Regions from separate parts of the Nonlabens sp. SY33080 genome, predicted to be linked through region 2. Evidence: riboswitches for the same ligand, from Rfam matches in the RefSeq annotation. Region 2 holds a riboswitch; the other holds the start of a gene.
The links. A riboswitch is a leader RNA that binds a small molecule or an ion and turns the genes downstream of it on or off. The one in region 2 is predicted to bind thiamine pyrophosphate.

Region 1 (7,128 bases), 1.2 Mb from region 2:
CTGATAAATACGTCAATAAGGATTTTGAATCTGTAATATCATTAAAAGCAGAAACCCATAATTTCCCAACCACTGTAGAACCATTTAATGGTGCTGCTACAGGAAGCGGTGGAGAAATACGTGATAGACTAGCTGGTGGACAAGGTTCTTTGCCTCTTGCAGGAACAGCTGTATACATGACCAGTTATTCACGATTAAATGATCAACGCCCATGGGAACGCGATTTTGAAGCACGTGAATGGTTGTATCAAACTCCATTGGACATACTTATCAAAGCCAGTAATGGAGCAAGTGATTTTGGCAACAAATTTGGACAACCATTAATAGCAGGCTCTGTACTTACATTCGAACATGACGAACATGTAGACCAAGAAAACCAATCTTCCCACGATCCACGTTATTTAGGTTACGACAAGGTGATCATGCTTGCTGGTGGAATAGGATATGGAAAAAAAGATCAAGCTCTTAAAAAAACACCCGATGCTGGCGATGATATCATCGTCATGGGTGGTGATAATTACCGTATAGGAATGGGTGGTGCTGCCGTAAGTAGCGCCGATACTGGTTCAATGGATAGCGGTATTGAATTAAATGCTGTTCAACGATCCAATCCCGAAATGCAAAAACGTGCGGCTAATGCCATTAGAGGAATGGTAGAAAGCGACAACAACACCATTAAATCCATTCACGATCATGGTGCTGGTGGACATTTAAATTGCTTATCAGAACTTGTAGAAGAAACAGGTGGAGTAATTGATGTAGACAAATTACCGGTAGGTGATCCTACTCTTTCTCGCAAAGAACTTATAGGTAATGAAAGCCAAGAACGTATGGGATTAGTAATGGAAGCTAGTGATACTCCAGTACTAGAACGTATAGCTCAACGTGAGCGTGCTCCTTTATATAAAGTAGGAACAGTTACCGGTGACAATAAATTTATTTTTAGTGAAAAAGATGGGCGCAGCCCGATGGATCTTGCTCTAGAAGACATGTTCGGTTCTAGTCCAAAGACCATTATGGATGATGTCACCATAAACAGAAAATATAACGACGTACAGTACATTCAAGATGAATTGACCTCTTACCTTAAAAAGGTTTTAAAACTAGAAGCTGTCGCAAGTAAGGACTGGTTAACAAATAAAGTAGACCGCTGTGTAACAGGTCGCGTAGCAAAACAACAAACCTGTGGTGAATTGCAGTTACCTCTTAATAATGTAGGTGTGATGGCTATGGATTATCAAGGTAAAAAAGGTGTTGCGACTACCATAGGTCACAGTCCTGTGAGTGCACTTATCGATCCTATCGCTGGATCTCGTAATTCCATTGCAGAGGCATTGAGTAATTTAGTATTTGCTCCGGTTGAGAAAGGTCTATCTGGTGTAAGTTTGAGTGCAAACTGGATGTGGCCATGTAACAATCCAGGAGAGGATGCTAGACTATATCAAGCAGTAAAAGCGGTAAGTGACTTTGCTATCGAATTAGGAATTAATATACCTACAGGAAAGGACTCCTTGAGTATGAAGCAAAAATATGCCGATAAAGATGTTTTATCTCCTGGAACAGTAATCATTAGTAGCGTGGCAGCTGTAGATGATATCACACGAATTGTAGAACCCGTTCTACAGCCAGATGATAATGCTCCTATTTACTACATTAATTTAAGTGGTGATTCTCACAAATTAGGTGGATCTAGTTTTGCACAAGTTTGTGATGCAATAGGTAATGAATGTCCGACAGTTGTAGATAGTTCCGCTTTCGCGAAAGCGTGGTCACAAATTCAAGCTCTCATAAAATCTGATAAAGTACTAGCTGGTCACGATATAGGAAGTGGTGGTCTTGTAACTACATTACTAGAGATGTGTTTTCCATCAACCAAGGTGGGAATGAAACTTGACCTTTCAGGCATTGGAGACGATTTAATAAAGGTTTTATTCTCAGAAAACATTGGTGTGGTCTTACAAACCACCCAAGATATAGATAATGAATTAAAAGATTGTGGAGTGCCTTTTTATAAGATAGGTACAGCGACAAACAAGCCTGTTATAGAGCTTAATGAGCTTGTTCTTGACGTGGCAGAATATCGCAAAGAATGGTACGAGACCTCTCACCTATTAGATCGTGAACAATCCTTTAACGGTAAGGCCGATGAACGAGCTGCTAATTATGAGCAGCAGCCTTTAAATTACCAATTTCCCGCATCCTTTGACGGAAAACTACCCGAACTACCAAAGCACAAAATAAAAGCAGCTGTAATCCGAGAAAAAGGAAGTAACAGTGAACGAGAAATGGCAAGAGCAATGCACCTTGCTGGTTTTGAGGTTATAGATGTTCACATGACTGATCTTATAAGCGGTCGTGAAACTCTTGAAGATGTGCAATTTATTGCTGCTGTTGGAGGTTTTTCTAACAGCGATGTTTTAGGAAGTGCCAAAGGTTGGGCCGGTGCATTTTTATATAACGACAAGGCAAACAAGGCATTGAAAAACTTTTTTGCACGACCAGATACGATGAGTTTAGGAGTATGTAATGGTTGTCAATTATTTGTGGAATTAGGATTGATAAATCCAGACCACGACATCAAACCAAAAATGCTTCATAACGATAGTAACAAATTTGAATGTCACTTTACTAGCGTAGAAATTGCAGCAAATAATTCTATTATGCTAGAATCACTAGCTGGTACAACCTTAGGAATTTGGGCAGCTCATGGAGAAGGAAAGTTCCTGTTACCTAAACAAAAAGAAGATTACAAGATCCCAGCCACTTATGCCTACACGGGATATCCTGCAAATCCTAATGGATCTGATTACAACGCTGCTATGTTGAACAGTGAGGATGGTAGACATCTTGTAATGATGCCACACCTAGAACGTTCTACATTCCCATGGAATTGGGCGCACTATCCTAAAGACCGTAAAGACGATGTAGTTTCTCCATGGTTAGAAGCATTTGTAAATGCTAGAAAATGGTGTGAAAAACAAAATTCCTAAGGAATTTGTTTTTATTAATATGATTAAAAAACACCTCTCTTAAGGAGGTGTTTTTTTAATTGTAAATTTCCATTTTATAATAAATCTAGATTTATACGGCACCATGCAATTTGTAGTTCATTATTTTTTACATTTTGGTTTTCCTTTTTTCATTGCCTATATATTCTTTAGGAAAAATTGGAAACGGGCTTATTTTATTCTTCTCGCAACCATGCTGGTAGATCTTGATCATCTAGTAGCAAATCCCATATTTCAAGAAAATAGATGTAGTATAAACTTTCATCCACTGCATACTTTTTATGCGATGGCATTTTATGTGGTGTTACTGTTTTTCCGCAAGCCATTCAATATCATTGGTATCGGTTTACTTTTTCATATGCTAACTGATTTTATAGATTGCTTAATGACCTACAGTAAATGTACCGATTGCCTAGTCTCCTCTCCTATTTATGAGAGTTTACAATCAATAAGTCAATTCTTGGGCATATAATTTTATCCCTATACTTAAGAATAGTTGATACTACTAGATGTAAAACAAATATTAAAATCATAACAAACACTTTTTTATATAGTAACTTTACACCAATCGTTAGGGGTGCCGTTGTGCTGAGATTATACCCTATGAACCTGAGATGTGTAATTACAGCGGAGGAAAACGAGACTTGTAACTAGTAAATAAGCATAAACCTACAAGCCACTTTCATTACCGTGAAAGTGGCTTTTTTAATATAATAATGACCCAACAAAGCATATGAATACGACCATTGACTTAATCAAAACGCAATCACCACTTATTCATAATATCACCAATTACGTGGTTATGAATAACACTGCTAATGCCTTACTAGCTATAGGAGCTTCACCAGTGATGGCTCATGCAATAGAAGAAGTTGAAGATATAACCACGATCTCATCATCTTTAGTAATCAATATGGGAACTCTTAGTAAATCTTGGGTAGCTGCCATGGAGCAAGCAATGAAAAAAGCAAAAGCAAATGGAATCCCTATCGTCTTTGATCCGGTTGGAGTAGGCGCGTCAAATTACCGTACGCAAACCGCTCTTCACCTAGCAGAAACTTACCAACCTGACGTAATTCGTGGTAATGCATCAGAAATTATGGCTCTGGCACAATTAAGTTCAAACACAAAAGGTGTTGACAGCACGATAGACTCTAATAACGCAGTGGATGCTGCTAGCACGCTTTCGCGAAAGCTGAATAATACGATTGTAATTAGTGGAGCTACAGATTATGTCGTGACTGGTGACAAAATTGAAGAAATTACGGGTGGAAGTGCGATGATGCCTAAAATAACAGGAATGGGATGTACCGCAACCAGTATTATAGGCGCTTGTGTAGCAGTTAACAAAGACATACATAAAGGAGCTCGCGATGGAATGGAAATTATGAGTAAGGCTGGTGAGCAAGCTGAGTCTAAATCCAATGGACCTGGTAGCTTTCAAATGAATTTTATAGACGCGTTGTTTCAACTCACATAGAATATGAATAAAGCAGACTATTCTCTTATGTATGTGACTGATGAGCGCATTACAGAAGATGCTCTCTTTTTCGACACGCTACAATCCAGCTTAAAAGGTGGTGTTACTATAGTGCAACTTAGGGAAAAGCTTCTGGATACTAGAGATTTTTATAATCGCGCCCTTAAAACAAAAGAGATCTGTGATTATTACAATGTGCCATTGATAATTAACGATAGAATTGATATCGCTTTAAGCATCAACGCCCATGGTGTTCATATTGGTCAACAGGATTTACCACCAGCAATCACTAGAAAAATTTTAGGATCAGATAAAATTATCGGTTGGTCAGTAAGCAATGAGGAACAAGCTCTTAAGGCTAATAGCCTAGAGATTGATTACATAGGTCTTTCTCCTGTATTTAGCACGGCGACTAAAACGGAAAATTTAGAAAAGCCATTAGGAATTTCAGGTTTATCAAGAATAAAGTCCATAAGCAACAAACCCATTATATGTATAGGAGGAATTGACCATTCAAATACAGAAGTACTTATAGAAAGTGGTGCAGAAGGAATTGCTGTGGTATCCGCTATATCAACCTCTGAGCAACCTCAACAAGCAACTGAAAATTTTAAAAAATTATTATGTCGAATTGGTACCAACAAATAAATAAATCTACCGGTAGTATTCTTGCTAAGATTCAAAATCAGCCTTTCATAAAAGAACTTATGCAAGGTACATTATCTAAAGATGTATTTCAGTTTTACATTAATCAAGATGCCTTGTATTTAGCACAATACAAAAAAGTTCTTGCCCTTGTTGGAATAAAATGCCGTGATGAAAATGAAACCCAGTTTTTTCTAGATGCAGCAACAGGAATCATACATGTTGAAAATGCTCTTCATCAACATTTTGTAAATGCCGATTCGTTTACCACAATAGCATCACCTACTTGTGAGCTGTATACCAGTTATTTGACTAGAATTGCTCATGAAAAATCTATTGCAGTAAGTATAGCAGCTGTTTTACCATGCTTTACTATTTACAAACAAATAGGCGATTATATTCTTGACAACCAAACCGATAAAGATAATAATCCTTACCAAGAATGGATTAACACCTATGGTGGTGAGGAGTTTGCAGGATCTGTAGAACAAGCAATCAATATTGCAAACAAGTATGCACAAACAGCTAATCAAGAAGAACTCGAAATGATGAACCAAGCCTTTTTAAAAGCATCACAATTAGAGTGGATGTTTTGGGATAGCGCTTATAGAAAGGAACAATGGGAAATTTAAAAAACACTTACCATACAGTACTTACCATTGCCGGTAGCGATAGTGGTGGCTGTGCTGGTATACAGGCAGATATAAAGAGTATTTCTGCTTGTGGTGCATTTGCTGCCAGTGTGATTACAGCCACAACAGCACAAAATACGCAAGGCGTTTTTGATATTCACCCTATACCGATTGATCATATAGAAAAACAACTAGACGCTGTTTTTACCGACATAACCTTTCAAGCGGTAAAAATAGGCATGTTACATTCTTGTGAGGTGATTAAACTTATTTCAAAAAAGCTACAAGAGTATCAGGCAGTAAATGTGGTAATAGATCCTGTGATGGTAGCGACTTCAGGTGATAGATTAATCACCAACGAGGCGCTGCAAAGCTTGAAATCATTACTGCCACAAGCCTATTTGATCACACCAAATTCTAAGGAAGCAGAACTACTACTAGAACAAGAAATTAATCCCAAAAATGCACAAGAAGCGGCTCAACAACTTGGTAAAAAATACCGGACCTCAGTCTTATTAAAAGGCGGTCATATGGATCATGCTCCTGATGAAATGGTTGATATTTTATACAACTTTGAAACCGCTCAAACCATTCTGTTCAAAAATCCTAAAGTAGAAACCCGTCACACTCATGGCACAGGCTGCAGTTTATCATCTAGCATCGCTACTTTTTTAAGTAAAGGATATTCCTTGGAGAAATCAGTTGACAATGCATGCCAATACATCAATTCGGCAATTTTAAATGCTAAGGATAAGATATTAGGAAAAGGCAATGGTCCCATCAATCATTTTGGATTGTAATTGTTAATGAGGATGTATTTTAGGTACGCTTTCGCGAAAGCGTAATCAAATCAAGCAACTGTAAATCAAACAATCACCTTGGAAAAAGCTTATTAATCCATATCTTTAAGCTGAATATAAAAGGTGTAAAAATGACCAAAAAGTTAACTCCTATATTTTGTTTACTACTCTTTCTAATAGTAACCAGTTGCACATTAGAATCTGAATTTTCTTTACCCAACAATGAGGCAATTGATAGTGAGTTATTGGGTTTATGGAGCCCAACAAATAACCCGAAAGAATCCGTAAAAATAGAACGTCACACTGAGAAAAGATACAAGTTAACTCTAATAGATGGAGATGATCAAGAGGAGTTAATCGCCTACCCTACTACCATAAGAGAAAGAAAAATTTTGACTATAATCACGGAAGATGAAGTTGGTCTGAGTTACCAATTTTATGGGATCTCAATGATAAACAACTCTCTTACCTATAGTGAAGTCAATAATCAAATAAGAGAGGAAAAATTTGAATCCCAACAAGATTTATATGATTTTTTCCTCACTCATATTGAGAAAGATTAT
Region 2 (7,128 bases):
AACTGAAGTTGTAAGTGGTATATTAGAAAATGAATGTGCTGCCTTGATGACGGAGTTCTTCAGAAGAAAAAGAGCGCTTAATTAGCAAAATAATTTAGTCTTTGAAGAAGCGTAACCTTTGAAGTCAAATTTTGATAAACACCCATACGCTTGGCTCGCCAAGTAACTAACTCACCTTCCTCTATTAATCCACTAGTTTTTCCAGCGATCGCGCGTTCCTTGCTGCCAGATCTTGAAATAAGATGAAAATCTATACTTCTGGCTAGATCAAAAACAACTTTCACATCGCCTTTAATACGTGTTTCTATTTTGATTACAGGCATATAAGCCTAGTTCCCGTTAAAATACCTCTTGCTTAATCTAGTAGCCAACTCACTCATCTCATCTTGTGACATACTTACTTTTGACGAGAAACGCATATCATCCATCGTACGTATGGGAATTAAATGTACATGAACGTGTGGTACTTCTAATCCAATAACCGACATTCCTATACGTTCACAAGTAATCTCTTGTCTTAATATTAAAGCGACCTCTCTTGAGAAACTCATTAAATCGTCATACTCTTGCTTTTCTAGATCAAATAATTTGTTTACTTCCTTTTTTGGTATACAAAGAGTATGCCCAGGAGCATTTGGATTAATATCTAGAAAAGCTAGAAAATTCTCATTTTCTGCCACCTTATGACAAGGAATTTCACCGGTGATAATTTTAGAAAAAATACTCATTACCTACTTATTTCCAGTATTTCTAATTTAATGGTTCCTACAGGAACTTGAACTTCGGCCACCTGACCAACTTCCTTACCCAAAAGTCCTTTACCTATAGGAGAATCGACTGAGATGTATCCCTTGGCCAGATCTGCCTCACTTTGAGCAACAAGTTTGTAATTCATCACCATGTTGTTGTTCAAATTTTTAATCTTAACAGTGCTATGAATAAGTGCTTTGGATAAATCCAGGCTGTTCTCATCAATAATCCTAGCGTTAGCCACGACTTGTTCTAGTTTTGAAATTCTCATCTCGAGCAAGCCTTGAGCCTCTTTGGCTGCGTCATATTCGGCATTTTCACTCAAATCACCTTTATCTCTTGCCTCGGCAATAGCTTGTGATGCCTTTGGACGTTCAACGTCTTTTAGTTGCTTTAATTCGTCTTTTAATTTCTTTAGACCTTCTTCCGTATAGTATGATACATTACTCATAATGCTATTTTTATGTGGATGTTTGTGTCGTATTTCGCTTTCGCGAAAGCGGAATAACTACGCCATCATGTTCAAACATCACACAGGTTGTTCTATAAATAAGAAAATCCCATCATTGCTGCGGGATTCTAAATCAAATATACGAAATAACTAAGTTTGCGTTATACATTTACACTCATTTTAAAAAAAGCTATGAAAAATTGGAAATTAATTTTAATTGTTTTGGGTTTTATATCCTGTGAGGACGACGAGTTGCGCAATCGTAATCCTAACTTACTGGATCTAGGATTTGCAGTCGAGTTGAACACATCCTTACCTCAATATAGTGGTTTAAACTTTCCCGGTAACACGGTTGAGGTTTCGGGTTTTGGGAATCGTGGTATTGTGGTCTATAATTCAAACAATAGAGATTATTTTGCCTTTGATTTAAGCGACCCCAACCATACACCTAATGAATGTTCTAGAATGGAAATAAATGGTATTGAAGCTAGTTGCCCATGCCCTACAGATAATAATAAATATAGCCTAATCAACGGTCAACCTTTAGAAGGCAATGGAGAATATGGCATGAAGGCATATCGTGTAGTGCGCAATGGGAATATTATTACCGTTTCAAATTGATTAAATTATGTATAGCTACAAACCTTATGATTAGAAAGGATATAGAATAATCTAGGGTTTTCCTACTTTGGTTTTCTATACATTTCAAAATGATTTGGAATAACGAATAAGAAACTTATTTAATCTTTGTCAAGACAAATAATAATATGCGTAATTCTGAAAGGCACCTAATAGAGTAATAAAAAATAATAAAATCCTGTACCAAGGTAGGTACAGGATTTTATGATTCTTCAAAGTTAAATAACTTTAAAAATTCAAGGTAACACCTGCTAAAAAGTTGATACCAGCTTGTGGATAATAACCTACACCTTCAATTGTTGTAATTGTATTTGGATTAGACCACGTGTCATCAAATGTGAAATAATAACCATTTGAGACGTACTTCTCATTAAAAATATTATTAATTAATCCAGTAAAAACTATCGAATCAAAAATGGATTTAGTTTTAAGAGTGTATATAAAGTTGATGTCAGTGGTTGAATAACTTTCTAACCTTGATAAATCAGCTTCTGTATTACTCATAAATTGTTCTCCTACAAACTTAGTCAATAAACTTACTTGAAAGGCTTCACTAGGTTGGTAAGTAAGCTGATTTGCTCCTACTATATTAGGTGAAAAAGCGATATCTGTAGATCCTAAGTCAACCAGCTCTCCGTCTCTAGAAACTACAGTATCCAAATTCTTATTTGAGCTTAAAGTAACATTGGTTTGTAATGTGAACTCATCAGATAATTGAATGGCAGTTTCTAATTCTAAACCTAGTCTATAACTCTCGCCACTATTATCTCTTAATGCCGCACCTACGTCATTGATTTCACCAGTAAGAACAAGTTGCTCCTCGTAATACATGAAGTAGGCATTTGCATTAAAGGCAATCTTATTATTTTTATGACGCCATCCCAGTTCAAAATCATTTAAACGTTCTGGCTCTATATTAGGATTATTCTCAAAATCATCTCTATTAGGTTCTCTACTAGCTCTTGCATAAGAGAAGTATAAATCATCATTTGAATCAATTGAATAAGTCAATCCTGCCTTTGGATTGAAGAATAAATAGTTCTCATCTACATTAAACATAGTAAGATTTGAATTTATACCCGATGTCTCGTAGTTAACATTTCTTACTTGCGCATCTAGATATAATTGAAATCTATCATCGAGTTTAAAGGTTCCTTTGGCAAAGGTTGAAAAATCATTTTTCTTACCATTTCCTTCATAATATCGGTCTCTAATTTCACTTTGACTAGCAAATCGCGCCCATATAACCTCACCGAAGTGATCTCCATCATAGTGACTAAAAGATGTTCCTAACAAAATATCCATCTTATTGTCCTTATAATTAACGTTTGCATTAACCACATAATAGTCATTATCTAACCATCTTCTGCGTATGAGATCAGTAGTATTAACCACCTGACCATCAACCGTTAATTCATCAAAACCGTAGGTGCTGAAATCATCATCCTCTCTATACTGCTCAAAGAAACCTCTACCATAGGTATAGTTCAAGCCTACATTTGATGACCAATTGTTATTGAAACGTTCATTCCAATGTAACTGATAATGATCTTGCTTGTAATCATCTACTTCACGATCATAAAATTGTGTAACACCGTTTTCATCTTCATATTGACCAGCAGGATTGAACCTTCGATCTTCTCTTAATTGATCTCCATCGATACCGAACCAAGATTGGTAAGTAACCTCTTCATTGGCAAAAGTTATGGCCTTGATCAGTGTATTGTCATCAACATAGGAACCTTGTAGGTAATACGATTTTAAATCGGTTGATGCTCTATCGATATACCCATCTGATGCTATGTTAGATAACCTTCCTGATATTTCAAAATGTTCATTAAGTAATCCTGTAGAGAACTTTAAAGTATGCTTTCTACTATTAAAGCTACCATAACTATTTGCAATTTGGCCAGTAGCGTTTTTATTAACTGCATCAGTCAACAAATTAATACTTGCACCAAATGCTCCACTACCGTTAGTAGATGTTCCTACACCTCTTTGTAATTGTAAACTTTCAACAGAAGATGAAAAGTCCCCTAAATTTACCCAAAACGTACCTAGAGATTCTGCATCGGTATAGGGAATACCATTAATAGTAACATTGGTAGATTGTGAACTTACACCACGCACTCTCAAACTGGTATAACCTATACCAGCACCAGCGTCACTAGTTGTAACAACAGATGGTAAAAAATTAAGTAATGTAGGAATATCTTGTCCTAAATTACGCTTTGCAAGTTCCTCTTTGGAAACGTTGCTGTGTGTGATTGGTGAATTTGCGTTTACACGAACGGCTTTTACAAGAACCTCATCCAACTTTTCGGCATTGGTAGTATCGGATACTTGTGTGTTTTGTGCTGTGACGCCTAATCCTAGTAAGGTCAATACAGCGACTGATAAATACTTCATTTTGAACTTTTTCGTTCAAATAAAAGGGGCATTTATTCGGTCTTGTTAATTAAAAATTTAAGAGGAATGTCTTTTCCTTTAATTAAGTGGATAATTACGCTTTCGCGAAAGCATAACAATCACCAACTTTAAAGAATATCCCTTGGCAGCATTACCTGCCCAGGTTCCTCGGGTATAATCTCAGCCAGTAATACCAGCACCCCTTGAGACGGCGCAAAAGTAATATGTACTAACTAAATACCAACTAAAAAAAAAGAGTATTTATTAGGCCTTATTTTCCTACAAATAATAAGAACTTACTTGAATTTATAAATACAAAAAAGTCCTTTAAGCAAGAAGCTTAAAGGACTTTTATACTATTAGTTAGGCAATTATTAGTTGCTTGTAATTCTAATGTTATCTAATTCGTAAGTTCCATCAAAACCAGCATCACCTGATCCCTCGTACTTAAATGCGATATAACCAGTACCCGTTAAACAGTCTAGGCTAGCAAATCCTGAAGGAACCCAGTTACCGAAGAATTCACTGTCTTCCACAATTGTAGGATCAGCAAGAGCTTCCCAAGTTGCTGTAGTTATTCCAGCAGTTGTTCCATCCCAGTCTGCACTGTAAAGTACTTGCATTTCTGAACCATCAGCGAAGCTATTAGACGTTTCAAAATCAAAAACTTCACCAGTTTGAGCATCAAAATCAATTTGTGGAGTAATCAACCAAGAGATAGTACTTGTATCGTTTGAACGGAAAGAACCTACTCTTACACTATTACCTAATGAAGCATTAGTTCCTCCTGCGCTATAAACTTCCCAAGTTTCAGTACCAGCTTCAATGAAGTTAGTCCACCCAGCTGGCTGTGCTATTTGACCTGTTGATTGCGTCTCAAAATTCTCTGAAAGAATTGTTGTTGCACCAGCGGCACCTACTAATCCACATGATACTACGTCAAAATCACAACGTACATTAGGATCAAAATCAAAGTCTGCAGGACCGTTTACCACGATCACAAAATTGTCATCTTCAAAATCTCTAGAAAGAATAGCAGTTACACTACCGCTTCCACCTGGTACACTTGCAGCTTTAAAATCTGAAAAAGTACTAGTTTCTAAGCGTACTGCAGGTGCAAAAAAGTCGGTACAAGATTGAAGAAATCTTAGTCCATCAAACTGATCAGTTGCCTCGGCAGCAAATGAACGATTATTAGCTACATCCTCGTCAGAGAACTGTGCACCATCTAAAACGATGTACGTATTAAGTTTATCAGTAGCAAAGTCGCTAGGAGTTACAACTGTAGGAACAATTTCTGCAACGATGTCATCTCTCAAAATGAAATCTTCTTGTTGTGAAGGTGCGATCTTCTCGATGTTAGTACCACTACCAGCTATTCCAATAACAGGAACACCATTAGAAATACCAGCAGTCAATCCATCTAATTTTACAAAAATTCTACGACCAAATTCATAGGTTGTAAATAAAGGACTATTATCTATAAGAACTTTTATACCAACTGTTGGGTTTTCAGGAGCATCCTGGATAACTATCTCTTCAAAAAAGTTTCCTGCTTCGTCACTTGAAATTACATAACCTTCCATGAATTCACCTGGAGTATCAAATGTTACTGTTCCGTTTTGTGACTGGTCAATTTGTGATACTACGTTACCTATTGTAACAATATTACTAGGATCTTCAATATCTACTAATCTTGTATCTGGCACTTCATATTCATCGTCTTCTACACACGAGAATGCAACAGCCATGATAGCTGCTAGTGCAAAAATTTTATTAATGTGTTTCATTGTTGCTTTATTTAAAAATTTCATCATTGCTTTATTAGAATCTTAAATATACGTTTAAGTAATAAGTTGTTCCATTTCCAAAGAAATATCTAGGAGCAAAAACTTCTTGAGGATTGTTTTGGTCATCCCTTACCGATCTAAAGTTAGAGTTACGTGCTTGTTCAAAACCACCTGTTTTGTATTCTCTATCAAATACATTATTAATAGTAGCAAAGAATCCAACAAACTTGTCTCCAATCTTCCATGATTTACCACCAATTACATTTACAAGCACATAATCTTCAAATTGTTCCTGAGCAAGTAATTCATTAGCCAGATCTTGATCATAATCATTAAAAACCTGACCGTCATAATCTAAGATAAAATTATCACTTCTGCGTAATGCGTTAACATCGATATAACCATTTGCAAAGTAATTCGTAGTTAGACCAATGTTCCAGTAATCAGGATCACGATATTCAAAACCTATTTGTAAAGCAGTTTCTGGTCCACCAGCTACATGATATCCGTCTAGCTTTGCAGTACCATCACCAAATCTAAGTTGACCGTCAAAATCATCACTAGTTAAATATAAGTCTGGATTATTAGTAAATACATTTTGTCCTAGTGCTGCAGCAGCTTTTAATTTAATCGTTGGAGTTGCTTGAACTTCAAGACCCATTTCAAGACCCATATTTCTACGGTCTATATTAGTCATTACTTCTTGAACAAAAGCACTACCATCATCTAGCGGTAAACCAGTAAGATCCTCTGTAAAGTAAAAACCTACATCGCTACCATCCATAAACTTGGTATAGTAGGCAGTTAAACGTGCTTTTACATTTGGAGTACTTAATACATAGCTCAAATCTGCGCTGTAAGAACGCTGCGATTCTATACCATCAACAATGTCGTTGTTTTGTCTTGCATTTGAAAAAACTGTTCTTATGTAAGGAGCTTGCGTCATATAAGCTGCGTGAAAATCTAAGAAGTTTTGTCCATTGATCTTATAAGTAGCACCACCTTTTACACCAAAATCGGTAAAGTCAACTTTATCACTTTTACCAAATGAACGATCACCTTGGAAGTTTCCGTTTTCAAATTTACCAT

Region 1: linked by a shared signal. The riboswitch ahead of thiM (hydroxyethylthiazole kinase) and the one ahead of HCN53_RS10545 (TonB-dependent receptor) in region 2 are both predicted to bind thiamine pyrophosphate.

Annotation. Positions count from the first base shown of each region.
Region 1 covers NZ_CP050461.1:1,178,805-1,185,932, forward strand. Annotated here, with positions in the region: gene purL (phosphoribosylformylglycinamidine synthase) at 1-2,990, shown strand, start outside; gene HCN53_RS13070 (DUF6122 family protein) at 3,094-3,480, shown strand; TPP riboswitch at 3,572-3,661, shown strand; gene thiM (hydroxyethylthiazole kinase) at 3,742-4,488, shown strand; gene thiE (thiamine phosphate synthase) at 4,492-5,136, shown strand; gene tenA (thiaminase II) at 5,112-5,765, shown strand; gene thiD (bifunctional hydroxymethylpyrimidine kinase/phosphomethylpyrimidine kinase) at 5,753-6,565, shown strand; gene HCN53_RS05445 (hypothetical protein) at 6,697-7,128, shown strand, end outside.
Region 2 covers NZ_CP050461.1:2,339,606-2,346,733, reverse strand. Annotated here, with positions in the region: gene HCN53_RS10570 (nucleoside deaminase) at 1-85, shown strand, start outside; gene HCN53_RS10565 (hypothetical protein) at 78-323, opposite strand; gene HCN53_RS10560 (HIT family protein) at 330-728, opposite strand; gene greA (transcription elongation factor GreA) at 728-1,201, opposite strand; gene HCN53_RS10550 (Rieske (2Fe-2S) protein) at 1,394-1,822, shown strand; gene HCN53_RS10545 (TonB-dependent receptor) at 2,069-4,249, opposite strand; TPP riboswitch at 4,371-4,463, opposite strand; gene HCN53_RS10540 (DUF5689 domain-containing protein) at 4,624-6,039, opposite strand; gene HCN53_RS10535 (carboxypeptidase regulatory-like domain-containing protein) at 6,074-7,128, opposite strand, start outside.